3 regions of the Bacillus jepli genome follow, and region 3 is predicted to be linked to each of the others. Evidence: riboswitches for the same ligand, from Rfam matches in the RefSeq annotation. Region 3 holds a riboswitch; each other region holds the start of a gene.
The links. A riboswitch is a leader RNA that binds a small molecule or an ion and turns the genes downstream of it on or off. The one in region 3 is predicted to bind lysine.
Positions count from the first base shown of each region.

Region 1: another riboswitch for lysine. It lies ahead of ABC371_RS01375 (transporter substrate-binding domain-containing protein); the one in region 3 lies ahead of ABC371_RS12755 (aspartate kinase).
Region 2: another riboswitch for lysine. It lies ahead of ABC371_RS11280 (Na+/H+ antiporter NhaC family protein); the one in region 3 lies ahead of ABC371_RS12755 (aspartate kinase).

Region 1 covers NZ_JBDFMO010000001.1:275,806-286,846, reverse strand. Annotated here, with positions in the region: gene ABC371_RS01420 (sensor histidine kinase) at 1-214, shown strand, start outside; gene ABC371_RS01415 (DUF421 domain-containing protein) at 315-821, opposite strand; gene feoB (ferrous iron transport protein B) at 1,328-3,325, opposite strand; gene ABC371_RS01405 (FeoA family protein) at 3,316-3,552, opposite strand; gene ABC371_RS01400 (hypothetical protein) at 4,110-4,586, shown strand; gene ABC371_RS01395 (hypothetical protein) at 4,583-5,080, shown strand; gene yidC (membrane protein insertase YidC) at 5,144-5,935, opposite strand; gene ABC371_RS01385 (hypothetical protein) at 5,958-6,254, opposite strand; gene ABC371_RS01380 (MFS transporter) at 6,625-7,824, shown strand; lysine riboswitch at 7,946-8,126, shown strand; gene ABC371_RS01375 (transporter substrate-binding domain-containing protein) at 8,230-9,069, shown strand; gene ABC371_RS01370 (amino acid ABC transporter permease) at 9,135-9,881, shown strand; gene ABC371_RS01365 (amino acid ABC transporter ATP-binding protein) at 9,900-10,640, shown strand; gene ABC371_RS01360 (glycosyl hydrolase family 18 protein) at 10,887-11,041, shown strand, end outside.
Region 2 covers NZ_JBDFMO010000001.1:2,212,292-2,223,332, reverse strand. Annotated here, with positions in the region: gene ABC371_RS11305 (YhcN/YlaJ family sporulation lipoprotein) at 1-8, shown strand, start outside; gene lipA (lipoyl synthase) at 312-1,214, opposite strand; gene ABC371_RS11295 (M23 family metallopeptidase) at 1,498-2,433, shown strand; gene ABC371_RS11290 (MetS family NSS transporter small subunit) at 2,505-2,621, opposite strand; gene ABC371_RS11285 (sodium-dependent transporter) at 2,618-4,159, opposite strand; gene ABC371_RS11280 (Na+/H+ antiporter NhaC family protein) at 4,408-5,991, opposite strand; lysine riboswitch at 6,128-6,311, opposite strand; gene yunB (sporulation protein YunB) at 6,404-7,162, opposite strand; gene ABC371_RS11270 (YunC family protein) at 7,268-7,570, opposite strand; gene ABC371_RS11265 (bifunctional metallophosphatase/5'-nucleotidase) at 7,680-9,083, opposite strand; gene ABC371_RS11260 (DUF72 domain-containing protein) at 9,118-9,966, opposite strand; gene ABC371_RS11255 (SDR family NAD(P)-dependent oxidoreductase) at 10,133-10,912, opposite strand; gene ABC371_RS11250 (TRAP transporter large permease) at 10,931-11,041, opposite strand, start outside.
Region 3 covers NZ_JBDFMO010000001.1:2,483,877-2,494,917, forward strand. Annotated here, with positions in the region: gene ABC371_RS12720 (AMP-binding protein) at 1-33, shown strand, start outside; gene fadR (fatty acid metabolism transcriptional regulator FadR) at 246-839, shown strand; gene ABC371_RS12730 (enoyl-CoA hydratase) at 1,107-1,880, shown strand; gene ABC371_RS12735 (electron transfer flavoprotein subunit beta/FixA family protein) at 1,951-2,727, shown strand; gene ABC371_RS12740 (electron transfer flavoprotein subunit alpha/FixB family protein) at 2,798-3,775, shown strand; gene trxA (thioredoxin) at 4,160-4,474, shown strand; gene uvrC (excinuclease ABC subunit UvrC) at 4,645-6,417, shown strand; lysine riboswitch at 6,485-6,663, shown strand; gene ABC371_RS12755 (aspartate kinase) at 6,936-8,180, shown strand; gene ABC371_RS12760 (YslB family protein) at 8,271-8,726, opposite strand; gene ABC371_RS12765 (succinate dehydrogenase cytochrome b558 subunit) at 9,123-9,731, shown strand; gene sdhA (succinate dehydrogenase flavoprotein subunit) at 9,803-11,041, shown strand, end outside.

The sequences.
Region 1 (11,041 bases), 2.2 Mb from region 3:
GGTATCAAACAGAGTGGAAAAACCTCCCGTAAATGATATAAATAAATTATTTGAACGATTTTACAGAGGAGACAAATCAAGAAAAGATAATCAAGGAACAGGGCTTGGACTTGCTATCTCAAAAAGAACGGTTGAACTTCATAATGGGTCCATTTATGCAGAGTATAGGGATGGATGGATCACTTTTATTATTGAGCATTCCATACTTAGATAAAAAGAGGAGAGTGAAGAGGTTATTTGCCTCTTCGACGTGTAAGACATACAAAGGCGATACTTTAAACTTGTTGAGTATCGCCGCGCCGCTATTTATTTCATTACTGTAAATATTTTGGATGATCTTGAGGTTTATTACTACTAATTTCTTCAAAAATATTATCCTTTTGTGTTGATTGATTTTGTTCCTGTTTTTGAAGGGATGGAAAATACGAATCTAAAAGTTTTTTAAATTCGCCAACTGTTAATGGTTTAGCATCTTCCTTTAATTCATAACCAAGAAGTCCATTAGGTTCAATGGTTGCCGTTTTGATGTTGTTAAGAGTAGATATTCCCTGATTACGAAACCGCATTTCCAATTGGTCAACCGTGAGACGTAACTTTTTCAAATTCTTGATATTCAAAGAACCATTCTCAATCACGATTTTAGATTTACCCGTAATGAACTTTTCTACAATATTAAATTTCAATTCGAGATATTCAATAATGAGAATAGTTGCCACAAAGATGCCTGCGCCAGTAAGTGCCTTGGTTACACTTTTTTGTACCATAGGCTGTACGATAATCGTCCCGATTGAAATCATCACAATGGTTTGAGCAAGAGTCATTTGCGATATCGATTTTCTTCCTGCAATTCTTAACAAAAGAATACCACCTAAAATTAATACAAATGATTTCCAAATAAACGATAGTTCCACGAATGAACCTCCTTCTACACACCGCATTTCTCTTAAATTTCCCATATTATGTCCACTTTATTTAGTAAATAAAAAACACTCCAATAGGAGTATTGGAGCGCAAAAGGTGGCGGAAGGAAGTAAAACTAAATATCCACGATGAGAGACGATATTTCAACATCTATATACTGGGTCCCATCGGGAAGATGCGGATTTACAACGATAAGGAAATTCAAATATTAAATTTTATTTAAATGCATTTAGAGAAAAGTATTGCAGCCTCCATTATTTGACGAACAACTTTTTTTAAATTCACAGGTTGCACACTTGCTTTTTTTGCTGTTTTGAATATGGCGATACATCATAATACTCGCATATCCAAATATGAGCACTCCAATGACCCAACTTACAATCATATTAAAACCCCTTTCTAAAATTTAACCAACCAATGCTGACCCAATTTGAAAAGTAACAAAAGAAAGGATATAAGCAATAATTAAAGCATAAGCAATACTAAACAACGTCAATTTTTTCGACCCGGTTTCCTTAGAAATTACCGCTACAGTAGCTAAACACGGAACGTAGATTAAGACAAAGACCATGAAACTATACGCAGAAACTGGTGTAAAGGCTTGAAGTAAAACATATTGCAATCCTGATTCAGGAACGGCATAAATAATTCCGATTGATGCCACTACGACTTCTTTTGCTAAAAAACCTGTTAATAACGCTGCTCCTGCTTGCCATGTCCCAAAGCCTAATGGGGAAAGTATTGGTGCAAATATCCCCCCGATCATTGCAAGAAAACTCTCATCCATTGGTACATCCAGGCCGTGTGGACCGACATAAGATAATGCCCAAATAAATACAGATCCAGCAAAAATAAATGTGCCAGCTTTGCGAACAAAACCTTTTCCTTTATCCCAAGTACTTCTCCATAATGATGTCCATTGTGGGAAGCGGTAAGGAGGAAGTTCAATAATAAAGAACGATTGCTCATTTTTAAACACAGTTTTAGAAAATAATTTTGCTAATAAAAGCGCAAGTACAATTCCTAATACATACAAAGATAAAACAATTAACGCTTGAAAATGAGCGAAAAAAGCACCGACAAATAAGGCATACACAGGCAATCTCGCTGAACAAGACATTAATGGTGTTAATAAAATAGTCAACAATCTTTCCTTCGGTTGCTCGACTGTACGTGCAGCCATTATCCCAGGTACATTACACCCAAATCCGATAATCATAGGAATGAATGCTTTTCCATTAAGACCCATACTTTGCATAATTCTATCCATTACTGTTGCGACACGCGCCATATATCCTGAATCTTCTAATAAAGAAATAAAGAAAAATAGAATAAAAATTTGTGGAACAAATACTAATACTCCACCAACTCCGCTAATAATTCCATTAAGGATTAAGGCTCGAATAAAATCGCTCGCTCCCACAGCATTGAGACCAGTTTCTACCCAACTGGTTAATGGTCCAGAGAAAAAGCCATCTAAAAGATCTGAAATAGGTAAGCCAAGCCAGTTAAACGTTAACATAAACATCAAGTACATTAAGCTAAGAAATATTGGAATACCTAATATTCTATTGGTAACCACTTGGTCAATTTTTTCAGATGAATTTTTTTTACTTTGCTCTTTATACTCTATAGAATGATCTAATATGTCTTGGATATAACGATCTCTCACGCAATAAATTTCTTGATGAAGTGAATGTTGATTTTGTTCCAATAATTTAGTATTTGCTGATTGAACAATTTGGCTTAATTGTTTCACATTACCCCATTGGGATAGAAATTCTTCTACACGAGAATTTCCTTCTAAATATTGAATAGCTAACCAACGTTTTTCATGTTGTGTATCTGGGATCATTCCTTCTATTTTTTTGACAGCATCTTCAATAACGGATCCGTAGTTAATAATAAGTGGTTTTATTTTCTGATTATTTTTAGAAGATGTGAGTTCATTTGATAAAAAATTCACACCCATTCCTGTGCGGGCAATAATCGGTATAACTGGTAAGCCCAATTGCTTAGAGATCTTATGTTCATCAATGATCATTCCCCGTTTTTTTGCTACATCGATCATATTAAGCCCTACAACAATAGGCTTACCATATTCTAATAACTGAACAGTTAATTGAAGGTTTCTTTTTAATTGTGATGCATCGACAATATTAAGAATTTCTTCAAAAGGTTCCTTTAAAAGAAACTGAGTCACAACTGTTTCATCTTTTGAGATAGGGTTTAATGTGTAAACACCAGGGAGATCAATAAGAGACCCTTTACCGTCTCGTAAGGTTCCTACTTTTTTTTCAACGGTTACCCCACTCCAGTTCCCCACATATTCGTATGAACCTGTTAATGAGTTAAATAATGATGTTTTTCCAGTGTTTGGATTTCCAAATAATGCTATTTGCATACTAATTCTACCTGTATACAATTAGCATCATTTTTACGTAAGCTCACACATTGCCCGTGACAATCAATCATACATGGTCCACCAAAAGGAAGTTTATTTCTCAAACAAATCTCAGCATTTTCAGAGATTCCTAAATGATTGAGACGTTTTTTAATAAACTCCTGAACATGGCTCAAGTTAATTATTTTTGCGGATTCGCCAACTTTCAATTCATTTAGATACATCATGTATTCTCCTTCGATCATGATAATGATAATCGTTATCATCATTGTTGATTCTATTTTACAATGAAAATCATTATCGGTAAAGGGGATTTTTAATTGTACAAAAGGTTCACAGTTATTTAAAATAATGGCCCTTTAGTAGATAACTATGCGCCTATTTTCGATCTATCTATTAAACTATCTAAATCTCTAAAAGCCTTCATAAAAGTGTCTTGAAAAACATCCTGAGATAGATTGAGAAACGGGATTGGTGAAATTGGGTATATTTTACTTATGCATTATCCGTCCTAAACTTAAGTTTGAACACTATTTTTGAAATATTAGATGAAAAACAGGCCATACCCTCTATAAAAAATTGAAAGTATATGGATATTTATAACCTCGAAACAATCTGTGAAACATGTAATTGTCACTTTGAGTTGGATAATTCAAATTACATTAATTATCACTATGTTGGGAACCATACTCACAAACCACCTTTATGAAAAATCATGAAGATTCAGTTTGTGATAATTAATGTATTGTGTTTTAGCTATAAAACCTGGTTGGAGGTATTTGTTATGTCATTAACACTTACTTTTTGTTTGACCATGTTATTGGTGAACGCTTTTTTTTCGACAAAGAAGCAAATGAGCTTTCTTGAACAGATATTTATATTCTTTATTTTGGTGTTTATCTATACCAGTTTAGTATCGATTATTTGCGTAAACCTAGAATTATGGGAAGTTAGTAATAAGCTGCAGGATCTTATTGCATTTCGTCTAAACGCTGTAATAAATGTTCCGCTAGTAATCTTATGGCTAATCGACTTGTGGCAGGGAACAAAACATAATATCTATAAAGGTGGATTCCTTTTAGTGTGTTTTTTTACTCTCTTGTACATAGGTGACTATATATTAAGACGTTATGGTGTATATCAATTTGATGATTGGAATCATGTGATGTTAGGCATGATGTGGGGGAGTATATTTTTCTTTACTTTACTTGCTCAACAAGGATTCAGGTTGTTACTTCATAAGGAAGGAATTGTATCATGAATTTACTTCCGTTACCTATTGAATTTAGCAAAAATGAATGGTTTGTCATCATATCTCTATTAGCTTCTTATTCGGTATTCTTTTTACCAAGAAGAAAATTCCCTTTGAGTATGATTATCTTAATTCTTTTATTCTCTGCGACAATTGCAAGAATTGCTGACCATATATTAGCTGGACCGCCACTGGATTTATATGATCTGATGGATAGTGGCAGATTTGAGATGTTTGATATTTTTTCCTATCTTCTATACGGTCCATTTGCTTATATTTTCCTTTATTTATATGAAAAATTTAAAATAAAGCATATCTACACCTTTTTATATATAGTTGCGTTTTCACTATTTAGTGTGGTATATGAATGGATTACTGTCGTGTTTGGTGTTTTCACGTTCAAGGAATGGAAGTCTATTTATTCGTTTCCAGTGTATTTATTTGTTACGTCCTTAACTATTTTGTATTATCGTTTTCTCAGGTTCCTTTTTAAGATTCACTGATCTATAAAACAAGAAAGGACCAGCCCCTAAGTTGCTACTAAGGGAACTGGTCCTATTTTATTTTTAAATTTGTTTATTTTCTAGGACTTTTCCTACCTTTTCGTTACGATAAAGTCGACGACCAATCAGTGTTTGGAGTGTCAAGAAGATTCCGCCTACTGCCCAATAAAGTGGTAGTGCAGCTGGAGCTCTATATGAAATGACAACAATCATAATCGGTGACAACAACCCCATAAATTTCATTTGTTGTTGTTGACTTTGTGACATGTTTAACTGCGAGATTCTAAATTGAATGTAATAAATAACCCCAGCAATAATTGTTAACATTAAATCAGGCTGCCCTAGACTAAACCATAAGAAAGTGTGTTGCGAGATTTCGGCCGAACTACGAATTGCATAATATAGTCCGGTTAAGATAGGCATTTGAATAAGTAGTGGCAAACACCCCATATTAAGTGGGTTAATTCCATGTTGTCGATAAAGACCCATCATTTCCCGTTGTAGGTCTTGTTTCTTTTTCGGATCGGTTTCAGCTGAGATTTTCTTCTGAATCTTTTCCATTTCAGGCTTTACTAAATCCATCTTTTCTTTCATAACGGATTGATTCTTATACTGCTTTAACATAGATGGCATCATAACCAACCGTATGCATATGGTTACAACAATAATCGCAATTCCGTAACTACCATCAAATGTATTTGCGATAAAATTTATGAAATGTGTGATAGGGTCCACTAGAAATTTATTAAAAAAACCTTCATTATTGTCACTTGAATTTATTCCGCATCCAGATAGTAGTGCAGTCAGTACGGATAAAAGAATGATCAGTTTGGTGTAAAAACGAGACTTTTTCATGTTTCCTCCTTAAAAGTTAGATTTAACTGTTAAGATAAACGGAAACAAAACCTTCAGAATCATCACTTGTATATATTTTATTTCGAATCGATTTTGTGATTCTTCTTGTGATAAAGTACTGAATTAAAAGACTTCGAATGCCATCAAACTTCTTACATTCACTAATTTTCGTGTCTGAAAAATTGGATAAGGGTGAACTAAAACCAATCTGAACCCTTTGTGTAGAAAGTAAAAGTAACATTAATCCAATACAGACACTTACGTTAAGTGCCATTTGCGTATAAACTTCCGGATCTAATAAAAGAAAATCTATCATCAAAGGATTCTCACCCCCCAATTTCGTTTGTGAATACTTTTACTATACATGAATTGTGACCGTCTCACAAAACAAAATTATGGAAGTAAAGAATTTATATCCAATCCATTTTCCTTTGCTGCGCATAATCTTAATAATTGCGTACAAGTTATGTATTAGTATCCCTTGAAAATTCTTGGATATGAATTTCCGAATGTGGCGGAACATGACTGTTTGAAAAAAGGCCAATCATTATTGTCGAATTATTAATTTTCCAGAAAAAAAATAGAGTTCATACCAAATCCAGAGAAGAAAAAAATCCCTTGTCATTTTAAATGATGGCGATTATAGTAAAATGGTAATGACAACTGTCAAGACACTAGGAGGAAAAATCATGACAGAAAAAACAATCTCAAAGAGGAGGCTCCTTGGTATTGCAGGGCTCGGCTGGATGTTTGATGCAATGGATGTCGGGATGCTTTCCTTTATTATTGCAGCACTGCACAAAGATTGGGGGTTGACACCGGATCAGATGGGTTGGATCGGAAGTGTGAACTCAATCGGGATGGCTGTCGGTGCTCTTCTTTTCGGATTATGGGCAGATAGGATAGGAAGGAAGAATATATTTATCATCACCTTAGTATTGTTTTCACTTGCGAGTGGATTTTCCGCATTAACAACGTCCCTCTTTTTATTTTTAGTACTTCGCTTTTTTGTTGGGATGGGGCTTGGTGGAGAATTACCCGTTGCTTCAACTCTCGTTTCAGAGAGTGTAGAAGCGAAAGAGCGTGGGCGAGTAGTGGTTCTACTTGAAAGCTTTTGGGCATTTGGTTGGCTCGTTGCAGCACTTATTTCATATTTTGTTATTCCGTCATATGGCTGGCGAATTGCCCTTATTATTAGTGCGGTACCTGCTCTTTATGCGATTTATTTACGACTAAATCTTCCGGACTCTCCAGCGTTTTCACCAAAGAAAGTGGAGAAACGTACGGTTTTCCAAAACGTCCGAGATGTGTGGTCGAAGAAATATGCACGGTCCACATTCGTACTTTGGATGGTATGGTTTACAGTTGTATTTTCATATTATGGTATGTTCCTTTGGTTACCAAGCGTTATGGTAATGAAAGGATTTAGTATGATTCAAAGCTTCGAATATGTATTAATTATGACCCTTGCTCAGCTACCGGGTTATTTTACAGCTGCCTGGCTGATTGAACGGGTGGGCAGAAAGTTTGTACTTGTTACTTATTTGCTAGGAACCGCAGGATCCGCCCTTGTTTTCGGGCAGGCAGAAACGACTGCAGTTCTCATTGTTTCAGGTATCTTTTTATCCTTCTTTAACCTCGGTGCATGGGGGGCTTTATATGCGTACACGCCAGAACAATACCCGGCTGTTATTCGTGGGACAGGTGCTGGTATGGCCGCAGCGATTGGGCGTGTAGGTGGAATTCTTGGACCACTCCTCGTAGGCTCACTCGTTTCTGCAGGTCAATCCATTAGTCTCATTTTTACGCTGTTTTGCATAAGTATTGTGATTGGTGTGATTATACTTGCCTTTTTTGGGAAAGAAACAAAGCAGATTGAATTAACCTAAAAAAAGAGTCATCAAAAGACAATTGACGTAGTTTGCTAGATATTTTAAAAATTTATGGTTGACGGAATTATAGATATTATTGTAGTATAAAAAAACAATCGAATAAGGCCTCACTTTTTCTTAGTGAGGTAGAGGCGCGATATTTAACAGTCCTTAGTGGAGTTTGAGAAGCAGTGATGCTAAGGAGAAGGAAATGTCGCCGAAGTGTGTAATATTCTCACTATTACATGCTGGGTCTGTAGTTAAGAGCTGCAGGACTGTCTCAATAAACCCTCCGTTTATTGAGTTGTGCTATCTCATTTGGGATAAAAGAGAGGACTTTAGGGAAACGATACAGCGACCTGGGTATATCTCAGGTCGTTTTTTTGTGTCGAAATTTTTAAAAAAAATAGGGGGAAATACATCATGAGAAACAAACTATCATTATTCGTCGTTTTATTAGTTACAACCACTCTTTTATTAGCAGGGTGTGGGACAAGCAGTAGTTCTAATTCTGGATCATCTTCAGAGGATCATACATTTAAGGTCGGTCTTGAAGCCGGATATGCGCCATTTAACTGGACTCAAAACGATGATTCTAACGGTGCAGTTAAAATTGAAGGGTCTCAAGAATATGCGGGCGGTTATGATGTAGAAATCGCGAAAAAAGTGGCTGAAGGATTAGGAAAAGAATTAGTGATTGTTAAAACAGAATGGGATGGCCTTGTACCGGCTCTAACATCAGGGAAAATTGATGCGATTATCGCTGGTATGTCACCGACAGCAGAACGTAAAGAAGCAATTGACTTTTCGGACAATTACTATACTTCAAATCTAGTCATGGTTGTGAAGAAAGGCAGCAAGTATGAAAATGCAACCTCTATTCAAGATTTCAAGGGAGCAAAGGTTACAGCTCAATTAAATACATTCCACTATACAGTGATCGATCAAATTGAAGGTGTGGAAAAGAAAACAGCAATGGACAACTTCCCAGCAATGAGAGTGGCGCTTGAATCAGGAATGATTGATGGATACGTTTCAGAACGACCAGAAGGTGTTAGTGCTTCATCTGCAAATGAGAACTTTGTAATGGTAGAGTTTGAAGATGGATTTAAAACATCACCAGATGATACAGCAATCGCTGTTGGACTTCAAAAGGGCAGTGACTTAACAGATAAAATCAATGAAACGTTAGCAGGTATCTCTGAAGAAGAACGTACAAGCATTATGGATTCAGCGATTAAAAATCAACCAGCAGCACAATAAAAAAATACTAGAAACCGGCTGTACCACAACTACAGTCGGTTTTAAAAAGTAAAGGAGGAAGAAAGATGAGTTTTGAGTGGGTCATACGAATTATCACCGAAAACTGGCCAATGTTCCTTCGTGGTGCGGGTGTAACACTATTAATTGCTCTTATTGGGACAATCTTTGGGGCAGTGATTGGATTATTAGCAGGAGTGATCCGAACTATTCCGATGCCTGAACGTGGAGTGAACAAGCTATTTTTAAAAGTCATTAATGCCATCCTCTCCATCTATATTGAATTCTTCCGTGGAACACCGATGATTGTACAAGCGATGGTTATTTATTATGGTTCTGCGTTAGCATTTGGTATAGATATGAATGTTTTTGTTGCAGCGATAATTGTTGTATCGATCAATACAGGCGCCTATATGGCTGAGTATGTTCGTGGTGGGATTGTATCGATTGATAAGGGACAGTTTGAAGCCGCACATGCAATTGGAATGAATCATTTCCAAACGATGTGGAACGTTGTATTACCACAGGTTATTCGTAATATTCTCCCTGCAACAGGTAATCAATTTGTGATAAATATTAAAGATACATCGGTTCTGAATGTGATTTCCGTTACAGAATTATATTTCGTAACAAAATCAATTTCAGGGAATAATTTTAGATATTTTGAATCGTTTTTCGTAGCATGTATGATTTATTTTGTGATGACGTTTATTGTCACTAGAATACTACTATACTTTGAAAAAAAATTAGATGGCTCTGATACCTATACGATGATTGGGAACGATCGACCAGTACAAGTCAATCAACAACAATAGGAAGAAGGAGGAGAGAAAATGGAAAAAATTATTGATATTCAACATTTAAGCAAATCCTTTGGCACTCATGAAGTATTAAAAGATATTGATTTCTCGGTGAATAAAGGAGAAGTTGTCTCCATCATCGGTTCCTCCGGCTCTGGTAAATCAACTCTTCTTCGTTGTATTAATCTATTAGAAAGACCTAGCGGCGGGCAAATTATCTATCAAGGTGAAAATATATTGGATAACAATCATGATGTCGCTACCTATCGGAGACATTTAGGAATGGTTTTCCAACAATTTAACTTATTTAATAATCATAATGTCCTTAGCAATTGTGTGGTAGGACAAGTAAAAGTATTGAAACGCTCCAAGGAAGAGGCCGAGAGAGTTGCGATGAAATACTTAAAGGTTGTGGGCATGGATCAATATATTAACGCCAAGCCGAAGCAATTATCCGGTGGGCAAAAGCAACGCGTGGCAATTGCAAGGGCACTTTCGATGGAACCAGATGTCATGTTGTTTGATGAACCGACATCAGCTCTTGATCCAGAAATGGTAGGAGAGGTTTTGAAAGTAATGAAGGAACTCGCTGAATCTGGTCTAACAATGTTAATCGTAACGCACGAAATGGAATTTGCAAAAGAAGTATCGGATCGAGTCGTATTTATGGATAAGGGGGTTATTGCAGAAGAAGGAAGACCAGAACACATCTTCAATAACCCAACACAAGAGCGTACGAGGGAATTCTTAAAACGTACTCTAGTTCATGCGTAGTTGAACGATTTTATGATTTTTTAAATAACTCTCCATTTCATTTTTATTTTACCTATCATGAAAATTAAAGGGCGATCGTAATCTGAAATAGATAGCGGTTGGTCTTTTTTTATTGTTGGATGAATTTTTGAAAAATAAACTTTACAGTGTTGTCCGTATAAAAGTCTTTCATATAATAATGGAACAAATATTTTTATATTGATTTGATCTGAAATCAATATAATCCTGGTGCTGTGGAGGGATAAAATGTTTTATCATGAGGTTCAAGCTGGTGATTCCTTATTTTCGATTAGTAATCGCTACGGAATATCGATGGATCAAGTTCGACTGGTGAATGGTTTAAATGAAACAAATATTGTTCCAGGTCAGGCCTTACTCATTCCTTTATATACTTATATTGT
Region 2 (11,041 bases), 270 kb from region 3:
TCCAATAGTCCTCAAAAATTTGATGAAGGACTTTTCCCTACGGATTCTTGATCGGAATGTCCTTCATAACCTTAATGAAGGACTTTTCGCTACGGATTCTTAGGCGGAATGTCCTTCATAACCTTGATGAAGGACTTTTACGTACGGATTCTTGACCGGATTGTCCTTCATAACCTTGATGAAGGACTTTTACGTACGGATTCTTAGGCGGAATGTCCTTCATAACCTTGATGAAGGACTTTTCCCTACGGATTCTTGATCGGATTGTCCTTCATCAATAAATAACAAAAAAGGGGGTTCTCCCCCTTTTTTTATGCTTGTTGTTTAAGTTGTTGATTTGCTTTTGCCGCATTTACTTGTTCGTCTGCGTGGTAAGAAGAACGTACTAGTGGACCAGCTTCACAATGACTGAAGCCTTTACCTAAGGCAATCTCCTTTAATTCAGCAAACTCATCTGGATGATAGTATTTTTGAACTTTTAAATGCTTCTTCGTTGGTTGTAGGTATTGACCAATTGTCATGATATCTACGTTATTTGCACGAAGATCGTCCATTGTCTCAATGATTTCTTCCTTCGTTTCCCCTAAACCAATCATAATACTTGATTTTGTTGGGATATCTGGATACATTTCTTTCCCACGACGTAAAAATTCAAGTGAACGCTCATACTTTGCTCTTGCACGAACGCGGTCAGATAAACGTCGAACAGTTTCGATATTATGATTTAGAATATCTGGCTTTGCATCCATTAACGTTTTTAAGTTATCGTAAACACCACCCAAATCAGATGGCAATACTTCGATTGAAGTAAACGGACTCTTTCTACGTATCGCACGAACGGTTTCAGCGAAAACTGCTGCTCCCCCGTCCTTCAAGTCATCACGTGCAACCATTGTAATAACGACATGCTTTAATCCCATCGTAGCGACAGAATCGGCAATGCGCTCTGGTTCTTTCCAGTCCAATTCATTTGGAAGCCCAGTCTTAACCGCACAAAAGCGACAAGCACGAGTACATGTATCCCCTAAAATCATAAAGGTAGCCGTCTTACGCACAGCCCAACATTCATGAATATTTGGGCATCTTGCTTCCTCACAGACCGTATGTAATTGCTTTTCTCTCATCATTTTCTTTAAGCCGGTATAGCTTTCGTTCGTATTCAGTTTTATTTTTAGCCATTCAGGCTTTCGTAAATATTCCTCTTTGTTAGACATACTTTATCACTCCATTGCAAAGGCTATCCCTATTATACTCCTAAAGTAATGAAGAATCCAAGGATTAGCATAATTCGTGAAATGTTAAGCTTCCAACAATTAGTTATTATGAAAATAAAATGATTTACCAAACTAACAAGGAGGAGTCTTTTTAAAATATATTTTTTATCTTATTCGTGAACATAGATGTCTTAACGATAATTGTTGAGAAAGGAGATATTTGGGCGTGAGAAAAGTCTTTGGAATAGTTGTTGTTATTTGTTTGTTTTTCACGGAAATACCGATGGTCGCAAAAGCAGCAGAAGGTAATCAAGATGTTTTTCAGGAACGTATGTATCTTTATTCGAAGATGGAAGCTTTAACCCAAATTCCTTGGTATTATTATGCGGCTATTGATCAATATGAACGAAGTATTCGTCGTGCCCGTAAGGATATACCAAAGGAAACGGGTTTGATTGGAATCTATATTAAACCCGAAGTGTGGGCCGGTGCTTTAAATCCAAATTTAAATGATACAAACCCACACAGTATTCAGCTTTTTGGAGGAATAGGATTAGATGGCAACGGAGATGGTGTTGCTGACCAAACAAATGACGAGGATATCCTATTTGCAATGTCGGAGCAAATTTTAGCATATGGGACAGATCCTGATAATTTAAAAATTGGCTTATGGAACTATTACAAACGCGATAAATCTGTTTCCCTTATCATGGGAATTGCCAAAATCTATTCGATTTATGGAACCTTAGATTTAGATAAGCATGCCTTTCCGGTTCCGATCGGCTATAATCACAGTTATAAAAACACGTGGGGAGATGCCCGAGGCTGGGGTGGTCGGAGAATGCATGAAGGTACGGATATTTTCGCAAGCTACGGCACACCGGTTCGAGCAACCTCATACGGTGTGATTGAAATGAAAGGGTGGAACCGCTTCGGTGGGTGGCGGATCGGAATTCGAGATGTCAATAATACGTATCACTATTTTGCACACTTAAACGGGTTTGCGAAGGACATTGCAATTGGCCAAGTAGTAGAGCCAGGTCAAATTATCGGTTCAGTTGGTAGCTCTGGATACGGACCACCAGGAACAGCCGGAAAATTCCCGCCCCATCTACATTACGGCATGTATAAGGACAATGGTTTTACAGAATGGTCCTTTGACCCATACCCGCATCTACGTGCATGGGAAAGAGCGGAACGAAGAGCTAGAAAAAGATGAAAATGTTAAAGGCTGCGGTACAAATAATACCACAGCCTTTTCTCCGTTCTATTTTGACCCCTCTTTATAATCTATTCCGCTTGCTTTGCTTGTTTCGCCTTTATTCCAGCGTATGCGATACTTGCTGCAAGACCTCCCCAAAGAATAACCATTCCAATAATCATCATTGCAATTGCTCCACCGGTCATAGTCCTACCCCCTTGTCGCTACTAGAAGAATAATTTTCCTCTAATGTGGCACGACTCCATTTTTTGAGTGATACGATTATTCCGAGTATAATTATTCCAACAGCAATAAAAACACCTGGGAAGAGGATGAATGAAGTTACATACCCTTCATAGTTTCCAGAGTCCGTCTCAAATTGTTGGAGGATATTTTGCTTGAATAAGTCAAACATCATATAACCTAATACAACAGGTGTTACGATTCCAAGACAGAACTTCCACCAACCACCTGCACGGATATCTGAAACGGCATTCGCATGCGCTTGCAATGGATTCATTTGCCTGAATACCCATGCAATTAGAATAACTTCAACTAATCCTGCAACTGCAATACCGAATTGGTTGATAAAGTAGTCAACAACATCTAGGAAGTATAAGCCCCCATTTGTTGAATACAGGATCGAAATAAGGGATGCTAAACCAGCACCGTATAGCACAGATTTATTACGACTAATTTTAAATTTGTCTTGAACTGCGGCAATGAATACCTCACAGATTGAAAAAAGGGATGTTAATCCGGCAAATACTAATGATAAAAAGAATAAAGCTCCGAAAAACTCGCCAAATGGCATTTGGTTAATAATTTGTGGGAAGACTGCAAATGCTAAACCAACACCTGCGGTTGCCACTTTATCTACAGGTACCCCAGACTGTGCTGCCATGAAACCTAGAGCCGCAAATACACCAATACCCGCTAATAATTCAAAACCTGAGTTTGCAAAACCAGTAATAAAAGCGTTGTTCACTACATCGGACTTCTTAGGTAAATAACTTGCATAAGTAATCATAATTGCAAAACCAATTGATAAACTAAAGAAAATATGCCCGTATGCGGCAACCCAAACTTTCCCATCCATTATGGCATCCCAGTTAGGTTGGAAGAATGCATTTAAACCTGCACTTGCTCCTTCTAGTGTTACAGCACGAATTACAATGATTGTAAAGATCACCAATAATGTTGGAATAAAGATTTTATTCGCCTTTTCAATTCCTTTTTTAACACCTTTAAATAGAATAAATAGGGTAATCGCCCAAACAACAACCAATGGTCCAAAAACTCCAAGAACTGGAGCACCGACATCTCCAGGTGTTTCCGCTAAATGCAAGTATTTAGAGAATAGGAATCCTCCTGTATCCTCACCCCAAGCTTTATTAAACGAGAAGAATGTATAGGATATTGCCCATGCGATAATGACAGCATAATAGGTTGCAATGACAAAGGATATGAATACTTGCCACCAACCGAGCCATTCCATCTTCTTATTTAAACGGAAAAATGACAAAGGGGCTGATCCTCTAAATTTTTGTCCAATTGTAAATTCGAGAATTAGGATTGGTATTCCTGCTGTTAAAATGGCAAATAAGTATGGAAGAAAGAAAGCACCTCCTCCATTTTCATAAGCAACATATGGAAATCTCCATATATTACCCAGGCCAACCGCAGAACCAATAGCTGCTAATACGAAGCCTGCCCGCGTCCCCCACAGTGGACGATTATCCATAAAACAAACCTCCCCTTTTCCACTTTAGTCTATTACCGTGGTAGCCCTTTAGCACTAGACCGAAGTTGGAAATTTTTATATATTCAGATTATTTTCTATAATCTATCTATTAGTATAGCCAGTCTTTAATCCTGTGTCAAAAGTTATTTTAACATTCAAATTATTTTTCATAAAAAAGAGACAAAGGTTCTTTTTCCCTTGTCTCATACATATTATTTAATTTTACAAAGCAAAATTCGAATAGTATTTTATGCCTTTTTCCTGTTCATTATTGTAATGACAAAGATAACAAATAATACGACAGTCGTAAGCAATCCTAATAAAGCATTACCCGTTAGACCTAATACGACATATCCAATTGCTGCGAAAATGGCAGAAGTGATAGCGTATGGAAGTTGGGTCATCACATGATCAATAAGATGACTGCCTGCACCTGTTGATGAAAGAATGGTTGTATCCGAAATTGGCGAACAATGGTCACCAAATACAGAACCAGCTAATACTGCAGCAAGAGCCGGAAGCATTAAATTGATATCTGACGCTGCTACGATATCTCCTGCGATTGGGAGCATCATTCCGAAGGTTCCCCAAGAAGTTCCTGTAGCAAATGCCATGATACCTGCTACAACAAATAGAATGACAGGTAAAAAGGAAATATTGATATTAGACTTTTCAACAAGGCCGGCTAAATATTTACCTGTTTCAATCTGCCCAATTAAGTCCACAATCACCCATGCAAATAATAAAATATAGACAGCTGGAAGCATTGATTTAATTCCTTCAATGATCCCCTTAGGGAGAAGACTTACACTAATTGCTTTTTTTGCATAGACTTGAACAAGGAATAAAAGTAGAGTGATAATAATTCCAATCAGACCGCCATTTAATAAAGACCCTGTAACATCTGTGTTTTCTAAAATTGAAAAAATCGTTACATTGCCTTCTGAAGCTTTATAGCCTGTCCAAAATAAGGAACCGACAGTACCGATTACTAATGCCATAATTGGCCAAACTAAATCTCCTACAGAACCCTTTTCACTTTGAGGCAATTCTTGTTTTAATTCTCCAAGTACTGGCTTTTTGGGATCGATCACCTCTCCAGTAGTCATTGCTCGATTTTCATGAACCTTCATACTTCCAATATTAATATTAAATACTGCAACCGCAAAGACCATTAACATAGCTGATATTACATATAAATTCATGGGAATGATTTGTATAAAAGCAGATAATGGTGAAACCTCAGATATCCCATGAGTTACTAGGATTGGTGCAATGATCGCAATAATATAAGCACCCCAGCTTGAAATCGGTGAAACAACACATATTGGTGCAGACGTTGAATCGATAATATAGGCTAGTTTTGCACGAGAAACCTTGTTCCGATCTGTAATTGGCCTACTCACTTGTCCAACAGCCAACGCATTAAAATAATCATCAATAAAAATAACAATCCCTAAAACAGCAGCTAACAGCTGTGCACCTGTTCTTGTTTTAACCTTTGTTTGAGCCCATTCTCCAAATGCACGGCTTCCTCCAGAGATTGAAATAAAGGCAGTAATAATGCCTAATAGGAATAAAAATAAGATAATATAGACATTCCAGGTATTGAGTGCGCCTTCTGAAACAAAGACCGCTTTAAAGCTATTCCAAATGGTGTAAACGATGTCTTGTAGCCAAGCGCCGATTCCTTCATTAAGTAATACTTTTCCGTGTAAAACGACTGAAGCCGACACAATTCCGACTCCAAGTGAGAGTAAAACTTTCCGTGTTAAGACAACCATAAGAAGAGCAATGATTGGTGGGATAATTGAATAAATAGTTCCAGACATAATAGATCCTCCAAAATTGATAATTCACAGAGGGCTGTTCGTACGTGGTGAAAGAGGTTCTTTTTTCAAATAAAAAGAGAGTAATGATAGAAAATAACTATCATTACCCTCTAGTAATGTTATGTTATCCTCCATCACGATCAGTAGCCCTCCATTATAGATCCGACTCTATAATGACAGTGTTACCCTTTTTCAAGGCAACCCCAACAAAAATAACGTTGACGAGTTCATTTTTGCTTCGGCGAAAAACCCTTTCAACTATGATCCACGTTGTCATCCTCACATAGTTTACTCATAAATTCCGCACCTCTACCTCATCGATCCGATAAGGTGGTATATTCATTTTTGATTTCCTTCTGTAGTATAAAACATTACACTCTATAAATCAATTATTCTAATATAGTATTTTTTGTTAATCCGTTGGAATTTCGATTGAAGGTGAAGAATCACTGCCATTGTTATAGAATTCTGGAACATCGTGCAAGATATTTTGATTGATCACAGGAACAATGGTTTCAATTTCAACCTCGCCTGTTGAAAATGGTAAAATAACCTGCATGGTCACAGTGGCTAAAACATTGTATTGAAACCATCCATTATTAATTCCCCACTCATCAATTCTTCCTTGTGGCGTTGTTTCTCCAAAACCAACCATATGGAATCGAATCGGAATTTCCGGACCCAAATTACCTAAGATGGCATTGTTTGTTGCTTCTCCTATCGGTACTTTAAAAACAAATCCCGTTTGCCCTGTTGCATCATCTTTTTCAAGTTCTAAATTAGGGTATTCCAGTTTATGAATGTCTCCTTGATTTACATACTTTAAGTATTTTTCAATATTTCCTAGGGTCTCTGTCGCCATTTTATTAACAACCTGAGTATTGTAACTAATTACTTTCCCCGTTTCATCTGTTTGGACAATACTTAAGTCCTCTTGAACTAATTCTTCCTCATTTAATTGTTGATTTATCGCATTTTTGATAACCGAAGCAGCTACCTTTTTTGTTTCATTTTCAGCATATGCCATAAGCGCAGGCTCAATCGCTTTATTAATAATAAATAATCCGAGAAACGTCGAGAAGATAAAAAAGACAATGGTTATTAAAAAGACGTAACGAAAAGGCAAGGGCCCTTTCCTTCTTGGATGTATGCGACGTCTGAATTTTGCCAAAAGAAATCCCCCCTTACATGCTATATGTATGCAGGTAAGGGGGGATGTACGATACTTATTTTATTCTCTTTTTTATATAGAATACCTTTTTTGAGGTATTGAATGTTAAACCATCTTTAATAAGGCGTCTTTGCCTTTCATTCCTATTGTAATGCCTCTTTGCTCGGCTTCGTATGTGATAGATTCAAGAGGGGCATCCAGTAATTGCTCGATTGTACGAACACCAACTGCCCTACCAGCAATAATGCCTCGATCTTTAAGTTTTTCATTCAATAATGCAACGTCGAGGGCACCACACATAATGTAGCCATTTTCATTTGTGACTGCCATAAAATTCGTCTTAGGTAGTTTAACGGTAATGGCTGTAAATTGATGATTATCAATTATGATTGGTGTCATTGAGACCATTCCTAGCACACTCCTTTCCATACTAATTTATGTGCAGGGAAAGAGAATTGTGTTAGAAATAGGTGCTTGACTAGACCTATCTTTACTGTACTTCTTTTGGCTAGGAATCTTAGACCCCTTTACCTATTGTTTTTATTTTTTCCGCTAAAAGGTCTCGCAAGAACTCTGGCATATAATATTTTTTATCCTTTGCATCCCGGATGACTGGAAAAAGCAATCCGAACGTATACATATCAATGGTGGCGACAGAATACGTTTTATCCGGATCAAGGTCTTCACCATTAATTTTAATAGTAGTGATATGGTCAGCTCCATCTGAAAGCTTCGTGGTTTTGAGCTCAACTCCGTCATACACCATTTTGCCCATAACCTTTCCACGAAAGCCAAGACCTTTAATTCTGAGGTTTTCCATTTCTTTTGTGTTGGCCTGCAAAATGATTTCCTTTAGTTCATCACCCATTACCCATACCTTACATGGATTGATTGGATGTGGGCAGATTCGATGCAGGTCTTCTCTTGTTACTTTTCCGGCTGGAAGCGAATCAAGTAATAGCCCCGCATTAACCATTGATAGGTCTCCATCACACCATTCACGGAGGACTTCGGCTAAAAGTCTAGAAAATGATGTTTCTGCAAACCAATCACTTATTAATGGTTCATCAATGACCGCGATCACATCATCTTTTAACAGTTTAGTACTTTCCAATAAATAGTGTGAAAGGATGTCATTTGTTTCTTTGCTCTCTAGAAGGGATTTTGTTGGAATTACATTTGCTGTACTTTCAATAAGCTTTTTTTGTTCTGTATCAATGTGAAGTGTGACATGACCGATGTAATTCCCATATTTTTGGGCACAGCAAAGCAGTGTATTGTTAATTCGCTTTCCGTTTTCTAAAAGGTGATGGGTATGCCCACCAAGGAGAACGTCAACTTCTGGGAAGTCTCTCGCTATTTGTTCATCTTCATTAATCCCTAAATGGGACAATAACAGAATCATATCTGTTTGATCTTTTAGTTCAGCAAGTGTTTCCCTTAAAACAACAAGTGCGTCTTTAATATTCCAGCCAAGTAGCTTATATAATCCAATATAATGGACCGTTAAACCAATCATTCCAATTTTAAAACCACTTGGCAAGACGTAAATATCATAGGGACAAGCCCAGTTTGGGAGCTTTCCATTTTTGTCAAAAAGATTTGCAAGCAATACTTTAAATTCAGCTTCATCGTATAAAGAATCGAGATGTTCATATGACATCGTAATTCCCTCATTGTTGCCAATTGTTGCATAATCGTATTGTAGCTGGTTTAAAAGCTTAACATTCGTTTTTCCATAGGACGCTTCTGAAATGGGGTGAAAGCGGTCGATATGGTCTCCAATATCAATTAATAACATTTCTTCATTGTTTTGTTGGTGAAGCTGTCTCATTTCCGTTATATATTTTGTGATTTTCGGCCAACGATCAAAATGGCTATGGAGATCGTTTGTATGATAAATATGTACTGTTTCAATCAATCCCCTTCACCTCCTATACAAATCTTAGTTACATTTAACTAAAAAAGTCTAATTGCCGTGGGGCAAGGCCTCGGTATTCGATTCCGAGCATATCAATAAACTGTTTGGCATTGTCAGCAGCATCTCCACCTGAGTTATTATTAAATAACACATAGATGGTTTCACTACCTTTGTTAATCTTTTGAATGTGGTCAACCCATTCTTCTAGCTCTTTCTTATTATACTTATATAAGTACCTGACATCACGCCAATTGCCTTCGTTTGGCTTAGTCCATCCATGAACATTACGACCATGGAAACGTACTAGTGTTTTCTGTTGATTTGTTGGGTGAAGGACCATTGGAATTGAACCAGAGCCAGCCTGTGGTTCATCACAGATACTATGGATCCACCCTTCTTGTTCCATGAATAATAAGGTTTGATCTTTTAGTTGTGGGGAAAACCATGATTGATGGCGAAATTCAAGGGCAACCGGGATATCTCCCATTTGTTGCTTACACCACCGTAGGTAGTCCACATTTTCACGTTTACAATCATACCACGGTGGAAATTGAAATAAAACCATGGCAAGCTTGTTTGCTTTTTGATACGGTTCAAGCGATAAAATAAAAGCATCAAACATTTCCTTTTTTGATGTAAATGGAATTTCGCCACGCTGATGTCCTGTCATCCCTTGATAAGCTTTAACGATAAATTGAAAGGACTCCGGTGTGTCACTCACCCATTTTTCCACGTTCCGTTTTGGCTGTATGGCGTAGAAAGATGCATCCACTTCGACAATTGGAAAATGACCAGCATATTCCTTTAGTTTATCTCTTGGCGAAGTTCCAGCAGCATATAGACTATCATGGTCCCCCCAACCCGTTACACCGATGTAGATCATTGGTTCACCTCATTACGTTTTTAAATGTTCAGCAATTATATTCTTTATTTTAACACTTGGATGAATTTTTTTAATACATCGCGATTTTATCCATACACACAAAATAAAAATACACCATGCATTTTTCCCGCATGGCGTATTTCTAGCTTTACATCAACTAATACTCTTAATACATTACTGCACCGCCGTCAACATTTATTGCCTGACCCGTTATATATCCGGCTTCAGATGAAGACAGATAAGCTACCATTGATGCGATTTCATGTAACTCCCCTGATCTATTTAATGGGATATTACTGAGCATTTTTTCAATGACTTCTCCTCTTGGTCGTCCAAAATTTTCAACATAGTGATCATCAATTTGATCCCACATTGTGGTGTGCACAAACCCTGGGCATACAGCATTTACGTTAATATTATGTTTTGCTAATGCACCCGCTGCAGAGCGCGTAACGCTTATAACTATAGCTTTGGATGCTGCATATACCGGGTAATCAGGTCGGCTAGATTTGCCAGTAATGGAGGAAATATTTATAATTCGCCCACCATTTCCGAGCGCAATCATATTTCTTGCCGCTTCCTGCATACTGAAAAATAGCGATTTCGCATTTAAATTCATCACGGCATCCCAGTCATCCGGTTCAACTTCTAGGAACTTATTCACTTTGATAATACCTGCTGCATTTACCACGATATCAAGCGAACCAAAATCATCGATAATGGAAGCATACAAAGACTTAACTTCGCGTACCTGTCCTAAGTCCCTTATATATGGAATTGCCTTCACGCCAAGCTTCATAAGCTCAGAAGCAGTAGCTATACTATTTTCCTCATCTATATCGACCACAGCAATATTTGCGTTGTGACTAGCCAACTTTTCTGCAATCGCTTTTCCGATTCCTTTCGCTGAGCCAGTTACTACTGCTGTTTTACCATATAAATTCATACAGACAACCTCCCTCGTTTATTTCGATAGTGATGGAATCCACATTGTAATCTCAGGAATAAACGTAACTAGCAACAATACAATGATAGATACTAGAACAAATGGCAAAACAGCCTTTACAAATGATTC
Region 3 (11,041 bases):
GAAGAAAAGGAAAAACGAACAAAAGTTAATTAAGAATTAGGATCAATCAGCTCTAAAGACAACTATGTATGAACATAAGCTAACGAGCCATGATGTGAGCCTATGGCTCTCCTTTCTTTTAGAATGAAAAGAACCAATAAAAATCGTGTCAAATATAATAAACTATTCTTGACAGTTGTTGGTTTACGTTTTATCATAGAAATATGAATGACTATTCATTCATTTTTCTGAAAGGAAGTAAGGTCTTGAAAAAAACAACAAAACCAAAATACAAGCAAATCATAGATGCAGCAGTAGTTGTCATTGCAGAAAATGGTTATCATCAATCTCAGGTCTCAAGAATCGCGAAACAAGCAGGCGTGGCGGACGGGACGATTTATCTCTATTTTAAAAATAAAGAGGACATTCTCGTGTCGTTATTCCATGAAAAAATGGGAGAGTTTATTGAAAAAATTGAAGCTGAGATAGCAGGAAAAACGAGTGCGGCGGAGAAGTTATTAACATTGGTTGAAAAACATTTTGAACTTTTATCTGCTGATCATCATCTTGCAATCGTTACACAGCTGGAATTAAGACAATCAAATAAGGAATTACGACACCGAATTAATGAAGTCCTAAAAGGATATTTAAAAACAATCGAAACCATTATCCAATTTGGAATAGAAAACGGTGAGTTTAATCCAAATCTTGATGTCCGGTTAGCACGACAAATGATTTTTGGCTCGATTGATGAAACAGCAACCACATGGGTCATGAACGAACAAAAATATGATTTGTCTACTTTAGCAAAAGATGTTCATGCCTTATTAGTAAATGGTTGTGGAAAGACACACCAGTAAAGTAAGTGTTCAAAAGGAGGTTGAAAAGGACCGCGTCGACAAGAGCGCCACGTCCTGTGGCATTGTCGACACTGGCACATCCTGTGCGTCGAAAGTTCGAGGCGGTGTAGCTTTGAGTACCGCAACGTATGCAGTTAATACGTGAGGAACGGAGAAGCAAGCCAACGAAGAAATTCGATGTGTCATCTTCAACCGACTTTTTGAACTTCCTATAAGAGTTATTTTAGAGGTGTGTTACATACATATACATTATAGGAGGGATACTTAGTGGAGTTTTTTAAAGTGAAAATTGATGAGTACATCGCTACAATTTCCTTAAATCGTCCTCCAGCAAATGCATTATCAACTACTGTTTTGAAAGAGCTTACAAGTTTGCTAGAGACACTAGAGTCTAATGATGATGTTCGAGTTTTGGTAATACATGGGGAAGGGCGATTCTTCTCTGCTGGGGCTGATATAAAAGAATTTACAACAATCAACTCTGGTGAAGAATTTTCAAATCTTGCAAGAAAGGGTCAAACCCTATTTGAAAGAATAGAACGATTCCCAAAACCGATTATTGCAAGTATCCACGGAGCAGCCTTAGGCGGTGGGTTGGAGCTAGCAATGGCATGCCACGTCCGTCTTGTTAGTGAAAAAGCAAAACTTGGTTTACCTGAGTTGCAGCTTGGACTTGTCCCAGGATTTGCGGGTTCCGCACGCTTACCACGTTACGTCGGAATTGCTAAAGCTGCTCAAATGCTGTGGACAAGTGACCCGATTAGCGGCGTCGAAGCAGTCCAATATGGTTTGGCAAACCAGGCTTTCTCAGAAGAAAAACTTCATGAGGAAACGATGGAGATTGCAAAAAAGATTGCCCAAAAAAGCCCTTTAGCGTTAAAAGCAACTATTGAATTGTTAAACTCAATGAAAACTGAACAATATGATGCAACTGTTAAACGAGAGGCTGTTTTATTCGGTGAAATGTTCGTCTCCGAAGATGGACAAGAAGGAATATCTGCGTTCATCGAAAAACGACAACCAACGTTTAAAGGAAAATAATAGATAACAAGTGTTTAAGAATTACACATAGATTTTGACGAAAAAGCACAAAACCTTAGGAGGGAAACACATGAACATCTTTGTTATTTTGAAAAGAACATTTGATACAGAAGAAAAAATCGTTGTAAACAACGGCCAAATCAGTGAAGATGGTGCTGAATTTATTATTAACCCTTATGATGAATATGCGGTTGAAGAAGCGATTAGACTTCGCGATGCAAATGGTGGAGAAGTAACGGTTGTAACAGTTTCTACGACTGATGAAGCCGATAAAGAATTACGTACAGCGTTAGCCATGGGTGCAGATAAAGCCGTAATGATTAATACAGAAGATGACTTAGAAGATGGAGATCAGTTTACGACCGCCAAAATATTAGCTGAATACTTAAATGATAAGAATGCCGATATCATCTTAGGTGGAAATGTTGCAATTGATGGGGGTTCAGGTCAGGTCGGACCACGTGTTGCAGAACTTTTAGATATTCCTTATGTAACGACCATTACAAAGCTTGAGGTTGATGGCTCGAACGTAACAGTTGTGAGGGACGTAGAAGGGGACTCTGAGGTGATTGAAACTTCTTTACCATTATTAGTCACATGTCAACAAGGATTAAATGAGCCTCGATATCCATCCTTACCTGGCATTATGAAAGCAAAGAAAAAGCCACTTGATGAACTTGAGTTAGATGATTTGGATTTAGATGAAGATGATGTAGAAGCAAAAACAAAAACAATTGAAATCTACCTTCCACCTAAAAAAGAAGCGGGTCGTGTGCTTGAAGGTGAATTAGAAGACCAGGTCAAAGAACTAGTATCACTTCTTCATAATGAAGCAAAGGTAGTATAACCGAATTAGAAAAAAGTTTTTTGTATTCGATTTCAAAAAATCACTCAACTAATCTAGGGGGTTGCGCATAATGTCAAGAAAAGTTTTAGTTCTAGGAGAAGCACGAGATGGTGCGTTACGTAACGTATCTTTTGAAGCAATAGCAGCTGGTAAAACAGTGGCTGAAGGTGGCGAAGTCGTTGCAGTTTTAGTTGGAGACTCGATAAGTTCATTAGCAAATGAATTAATCCTTTATGGTGCAGACAGGGTTGTAACAGTAGAGGATGAAAAATTAGGATCCTATACTCCTGATGGATACTCTCAAGCTTTGCTAGCTGTTATTGATGCCGAATCACCAGAAGGACTAGTATTTGGACACACTGCATTAGGTAAAGACTTATCACCAAAAATTGCAAGTAAACTTAATTCTGGTTTGATTTCTGACGTAACGGCTATTGAAAGTGCTGGTGGAAACATTGTCTTTACTCGACCTATTTATTCAGGTAAAGCATTTGAAAAGAAAATTGTGACAGACGGATTGATAATCGCAAGTGTTCGTCCAAACAATATTAACCCACTTGAAAAAGATGAATCGCGTACTGGAGAAGTTTCATCTTTATCTGTTGACATTAAGGACTTACGTACAATTGTAAAGGAAGTAGTCCGTAAGGCAACGGAGGGTGTTGATTTATCTGAAGCGAAGGTTGTGATTGCAGGTGGCCGTGGAGTGAAAAGTGCAGAAGGATTCGAACCATTAAAAGAGTTAGCAAATGTTCTTGGTGGAGCGGTAGGCGCTTCCCGCGGTGCATGTGATGCTGATTACTGTGACTACTCCCTTCAAATTGGCCAAACTGGTAAGGTAGTTACGCCAGACTTATATATCGCTTGCGGTATCTCGGGAGCCATTCAACATTTAGCGGGGATGTCAAACTCTAAAGTAATCGTAGCAATCAACAAAGATCCAGAAGCAAACATCTTCAAGGTTGCGGACTACGGTATCGTTGGAGACCTTTTTGAAGTTGTGCCAATGCTTACAGAAGAATTCAAGAAATTAAAAGTAAATGCTTAATATATAGTGAAGCGAGCTAGTTAGCTCGCTTTATGTATGGATAACTTTTCTATTTACTCTTGAATAAAATATGGTATACTAATCAAGCGATGAGCTCAAATTGCATAAGTCGAGTTGACCTGCCTATTGGCAAGCACTATGTGGAGTGTTGTCTCTCGCCGCAATACGCAAAAAGACGTCCTTTGTGGGCGTCTTTTTTTATCTGTCATTTTATTTTCATACATATCAGCTTAAAAAGTTGGGGAAGATGAGTATAGTGTCTAGTCTTATTAATCCTTATTTAGCTAACTTTAGATTTTGAAGCAAATCATTCGTAAAATGATATTCCAGATGTTATACTCTTGTTATAATTTCAAAGTTGTAACATATTTAGGAGGGGTTTAAATGGCAATTACAAACGTAACGGATCAAACTTTTGACACAGAAACAAAAGAAGGTGTAGTTTTAGCAGATTTCTGGGCACCTTGGTGTGGACCTTGTAAGATGATTGCTCCAGTATTAGAAGAATTAGATTCTGAAATTGGTGACAAAGTAAAAATCGTAAAGCTTGATGTAGACGATAACCAAGAAACTGCAGCTAAGTTTGGTGTAATGAGCATCCCAACTTTACTTGTTTTCAAAAACGGTGAAGTTGTTGATAAAGTAGTTGGTTACCAACCAAAAGAAGCTCTAGCTGGAAAACTTGCTAACCATTATTAATCCAAAAAACAGCCGCTAGGCTGTTTTTTGTTTGCACTTTTTTAGCCAAAGGAATTCCTTATTTTTCACATACAACATCTCCGTAAAAATGTTACAATTAGAGGTACGGCTTATCTAGGTGCAGATGCACTAAGATACATTAGAATTTATAACAGATGGAGTGGTGAAAAATGCACGATCATCTTAAAGAAAAATTAGCGATATTACCGGACCAGCCTGGTTGTTATTTAATGAAAGACAGGCAAGGAACTATTATTTATGTAGGAAAAGCCAAAGTATTAAAGAACCGTGTTCGGTCTTATTTTACAGGTTCGCATGATGGTAAAACATTGAGACTTGTAAATGAGATTGAGGACTTTGAATATATTGTAACATCTTCAAATATTGAAGCTCTCCTATTAGAAATAAACTTAATTAAAAAATATGATCCAAAGTATAATATCATGCTAAAGGATGACAAGACATATCCGTTTATTAAAATTACTGCTGAAAAACATCCTCGTTTGTTGATAACCCGAAAGGTGAAGAAGGATAAGGGTAAATATTTTGGACCGTACCCGAATGTTCAAGCAGCAACTGAAACAAAAAAACTTTTAGACCGGATTTATCCATTACGAAAATGTTCAACTCTACCAGATAAGGTTTGCTTGTATTATCATATCGGTCAATGTCTAGCTCCTTGTGTGAACGAAGTATCTGATGAAACAAATAAAAAGATGGTAGACGATATTATTCGCTTTCTAAATGGTGGATATAAAGAGATTAAAGCGGAATTAACAGAAAAAATGATAAAGGCCTCGGAAGAACTTGATTTTGAGAGAGCCAAAGAATACCGCGATCAAATCACAAATATTGAAACAACAATGGAAAAACAGAAGATGACTATGACTGATTTTATCGACCGTGATGTTTTCGGTTATTCCTTTGATAAAGGCTGGATGTGTGTTCAAGTCTTTTTTATTCGTCAAGGTAAATTAATAGAACGGGATGTTTCTTTATTCCCATTTTACAATGAGCCTGAACAAGACTTCTTAACCTTCCTTGGCCAATTCTATTTGAAAGAAAATCATTTTAAACCAAAAGAGGTTTTACTTCCTAGTTCAATTGACCATGAGATTGCGGAGCAATTACTAGAAGTAAATGTTCAACAGCCTAGTCGAGGAAAGAAAAAACAACTAGTAGACTTAGCAACAAAAAATGCTAAAATCGCGTTAACGGAAAAATTTGCTCTCATTGAACGTGATGAAGAGAGAACAATCAAGGCAGTAGAAAACTTAGGCCAACGATTGGGAATATACACACCACATCGAATCGAGGCATTTGATAACTCAAATATCCAAGGAACAGACCCTGTTTCAGCAATGATTGTTTTTACGGATGGAAAACCAGATAAAAAGGAATATAGAAAATATAAAATTAAAACGGTTCAAGGTCCTGATGATTATGAATCAATGCGGGAAGTTGTACGAAGAAGATATAGTCGCGCACTCAAAGAAAACCTTCCATTGCCTGACTTAATCCTCATTGATGGAGGAAAAGGTCATCTCGCTGCAGTAAGGGATATTCTAGAAAATGAGTTAGGATTAGAAATCCCGTTAGCAGGACTTGCGAAGGATGATAAGCATAGGACCTCAGAGTTGTTAATTGGGGAACCACCTGAAATTGTAGAATTACCAAGGAACAGCCAGGAGTTTTATCTACTCCAACGGATTCAAGATGAAGTACACCGATTTGTGATTACCTTTCATCGTCAAGTTCGTGGGAAAAGTGCTTTTCAATCAGTGCTTGATGATATTCCTGGGGTCGGTGAAAAACGAAAGAAAGCAATACTAAAGCATTTTGGCTCAATCAAGAGGTTGAAAGAAGCAAGTATTGAGGAAATTCAGCAAGCGAATATTCCTCGTCCTACTGCTGAAGCCATCTATGAAAAATTAAAAGAATAGTCGTTGCTATTTTAAAAATACTCTGATATAATCCTAACTAATATAATATTACACTTCATTACGTTGAAGTGATGATAGAGGTGCAAGCTTTATCAGTATGCAATAGGAGGGGGATGAGCCCCTATGATGATTGCTGAAAGGAAAGTTTGCCGAAGTGAAAAAGGACTCATACCCTTTTTGGCTGGTCTTATGTTTAAGAGACGTAAGATTGTCAAGATGAATTAATCTTGGAGAGCTATCTCACGGTGTGACACGTTGTTTTTACGTATATCACAGCAATGAGATAATCTCATTGCTGTTTTTTTATTTTATTCAACTAAGGTTTAACCTCAGTTGAATAAAATAAGTGCCTCCGGCGGATGCCACAGATTTTTTAGAGGAAGTTATCGAGCATAGGATCAAAGACTAGGAACGCCACATCCTGTGGCAACGTCTTTGTGACCCACCTCGTGTGGGCCTAAAATCTGGGCGCAAATACGCCAAGGCGCATTTGATTAATTGAAGGAGAGGGTATAAGCATGGGGATCATCGTTCAAAAGTTTGGAGGCACCTCAGTAGGGTCACCGGATAGAATTAAAAATGTTGCTAATCGCGTTATTCAAGAGGTGGAAGCAGGAAACCAAGTTGTGGTTGTTGTATCTGCAATGGGTAAAACAACAGACCAGCTTGTGAGCCTAGCAAATGAAATTACAAGCTCGCCTAGTAAACGCGAGATGGATATGTTGTTAAGTACAGGTGAACAAATAACAATTGCTCTATTATCAATGGCCTTACAGGAACAGGGGCATGAATCTGTATCTTATACAGGCTGGCAGGCTGGCATTGAAACCGAAGCTATACATAGCAATGCCCGTATTGAAAATATTGAAGTTTCAAGAGTAAACGAAAGCTTAAAAGAAGGTAAAATTGTTGTCGTTGCAGGATTCCAAGGGATCAGTAGCTCTGGAGATATAACGACTCTTGGACGAGGTGGTTCTGATACAACCGCAGTTGCACTTGCAGCAGCATTGAATGCTGACAAATGTGATATTTACACAGATGTAACGGGTGTATATACAACAGATCCTCGTGTAGTACCATCTGCTCGTAAACTTCATTCCATTTCTTATGATGAAATGCTGGAGCTTGCGAACCTAGGTGCAGGTGTACTTCACCCACGTGCAGTCGAATTTGCAAAAAACTTTGAAATGCCGCTTGAAGTTCGTTCAAGTATAGAGCTAGAAAATGGAACCGTTATTGAGGAGGAAGTTTCAATGGAAAAGAATCTAGTTGTTAGGGGAATTGCTTTTGAAGACCAAATTACAAGGGTAACCGTTTCTGGATTACCCAATGAACTACACACACTTTCAACCATCTTTGGTACACTCGCAAAGAATGGTCTAAACGTAGATATCATCATTCAAAACCAGACAGATGAAAATCATACAAATATTTCTTTTTCAGTAAAAACTCAAGATTTACGCGATACATTAGCTGTTTTGGAAAATAATAGAGATTTATTAAAATATGAAAGCATCCAACATGAAGATGGGTTAGCGAAGGTATCGATTGTAGGCTCTGGAATGGTTTCAAATCCAGGGGTTGCGGCTGATATGTTCCAGGTACTTGCACAAGAAAACATTGAGGTTAAAATGGTAAGTACATCTGAAATTAAAGTCTCTACAGTTGTCGAACAAGCAAGTATGGTTCGTGCAGTTGAAACTTTACATGATTCGTTTAATTTAGCTGCAGTGGAAGAAGAAAAAGCAAAAGTTAAACTATAAACGAAAAATTAATCAGGGTCGTTCAGAGGAGAGTATTTGCCTTTGGGCGCCCTTTTGAATATAAAAAAACTGCACAAATTGTGCAGGAATTTAGTCTTCGGTAATATCTTTCTGATCCCATTTAACCGTAAAGATGATACTTTGAGCTCGCCTTTTTTGTTGTTCAAAGCTTTCAGTAATTCGGTTTTTCTGTTGTTGAATTTGTTGAGCAAGAAAACCGGATTCAAGTTGGAAGGTGCAAATATCCTTTCGTTTAAAACGAGAAGAAACTATGGCACCATCCAAATGAAATTCGATGGAGTTCTTATCCGAACGCTCTACTTTAAGGTCTCCCCATCCAGCATCATGAAAAAACGCAATAATTTCTTCAATCGTTGGTAAGGGGAATTTTCGGGCAAGGTTTTTTCCAGCCCAGTATAAAATCTGTGGAGTTTCTTTTCCAAGTAAATCAGGAATTAAAATTTCACGTATGAGTTCATATCCAAAAACAGAAACAGTCTGTTCGCTTAGGTTTATATTTTGTTCATTGATGTTCATGTTCTTCACTGCATTCCCCTCTTTCTCCATTCATTATTATAAACTATCGGGGATAAGAAACACATGAATTTTTTTGTTTCTTTTTGTCATATAAAATGGATTTGTACGACAGGTAAAGTCTAACAATAGTGTCTAATTATTATCAGATTCATGAATAAATTGTGGACGTGTTTCCTTGACGCTCTTACTTTATGGGAGTAAAATGAATTTGTTACATTATACTGATAAAAGAAAATTGCGGCTACATTTGTCTTTTTATCTATGAAAAAAGCAATTTGTAGTTTCCTGCAAAGGTTTTCAATTGTCAGTTTTTAATTCGTCCTTTTATATAATTTTGCAGGATGAGGAATGAAAATGAGGTACCAAAAAGGTACGGTTTATTATTAAGGGGGGGTAAATTAAAGTATGGCAGGTAATCGTGAGTTTTTTAATCGCAGGATTCATTCGTTATTAGGTGTGATTCCTGTAGGGGTATTTTTATTGGTACACTTAACAGCGAATAACTTTGCGACAAGAGGAGAAGAAGCATTTAACAGTGCTGCTGGTTTTATGGGAAATCTTCCATTTAGGATCTTTCTAGAGGTAGTTATTATTTATCTACCGTTAATATTCCATGCGATTTACGGTCTCTATATTGCCTTTACCGCAAAGAACAATGTGAGTAGATACGGTTTCTTCCGTAACTGGATGTTCTTCCTGCAACGTATAACCGGAATCATTACTCTAATTTTTGTAGCATGGCATGTATGGGAAACACGTATTCAAGCAGCTTTTGGAGCAGAAGTAAACTTTCAAATGATGGAAGAGATCCTAAATTCACCAGCAATGCTTATTTTCTATCTTGTTGGTGTAATCTCAACAATTTTCCATTTCTCAAATGGCTTATGGTCATTTGCTGTAAGTTGGGGGCTTACAATAACTCCTCGCTCTCAACAAATTGCAACATATATTACTGTCATTATTTTTATTGCATTATCTTACGTAGGTGTATCAACAATCTTAGCTTTCGTTTAAGAATTTAAATATTTGAACGTTCACGGTTACATATACAAGTTGAACGATCTCTTTATTGGGAGTGAGTTACTTTGAGTCAAGGAAAGATTATCGTAGTTGGTGGTGGATTAGCTGGGTTAATGGCTACCATCAAGGCCGCTGAAGAAGGAACACAAGTTGATTTATTTTCACTCGTACCGGTAAAACGTTCTCACTCGGTTTGTGCACAAGGTGGGATTAACGGTGCGGTTAATACAAAAGGTGAAGGGGATTCTCCTTGGATCCACTTCGATGATACAGTATATGGTGGAGATTTCCTCGCTAACCAAAAGCCAGTTAAGGCGATGTGCGAGGCAGCTCCAGGAATCATTCACTTAATGGACCGTATGGGAGTTATGTTTAACCGTACACCAGAAGGTTTACTTGATTTCCGTCGATTTGGTGGTACTCAACACCATCGTACTGCATTCGCTGGTGCAACTACTGGTCAACAATTGCTTTATGCATTAGATGAGCAAGTTCGCCGTCATGAAGTAGCAGGGCTTGTAACCAAGTACGAAGGCTGGGAATTCCTAGGAATCATCCAAGATGATGAAGGAATTTGTCGTGGTATCGTCGCACAGAACCTTCACTCTATGGAGATTCAATCTTTCCCTGCAGATGCTGTTATCATGGCTTCAGGTGGGCCTGGGATCATCTTTGGTAAGACAACTAACTCAGTTATTAACACTGGTTCTGCCGCATCTATCGTGTACCAACAAGGTGCATATTATGCAAACGGTGAGTTCATTCAAATTCACCCAACAGCAATTCCTGGAGACGACAAACTTCGCCTAATGAGTGAATCTGCTCGTGGTGAAGGTGGACGAATATGGACTTACAAGGATGGAAAGCCTTGGTACTTCTTAGAGGAAAAATATCCTGCATATGGAAACTTAGTCCCACGTGATATTGCAACACGTGAAATCTTCCATGTATGTGTTGATATGAAGCTAGGTATTAACGGTGAAAACATGGTTTACCTAGACCTTTCTCATAAGGATCCGAAAGAACTAGATATTAAATTAGGTGGGATTATCGAAATCTATGAAAAATTCATGGGTGATGATCCACGTAAAGTTCCAATGAAAATCTTCCCAGCTGTTCACTACTCAATGGGTGGATTATGGGTTGACGATCATCAACAAACAAACATCCCTGGATTATTTGCTGCAGGAGAATGTGATTTTTCACAACACGGTGCAAACCGCTTAGGTGCTAATTCACTATTATCAGCTATCTACGGTGGTATGGTTGCGGGTCCAAACGCAGCACATTACATCAAAGGACTT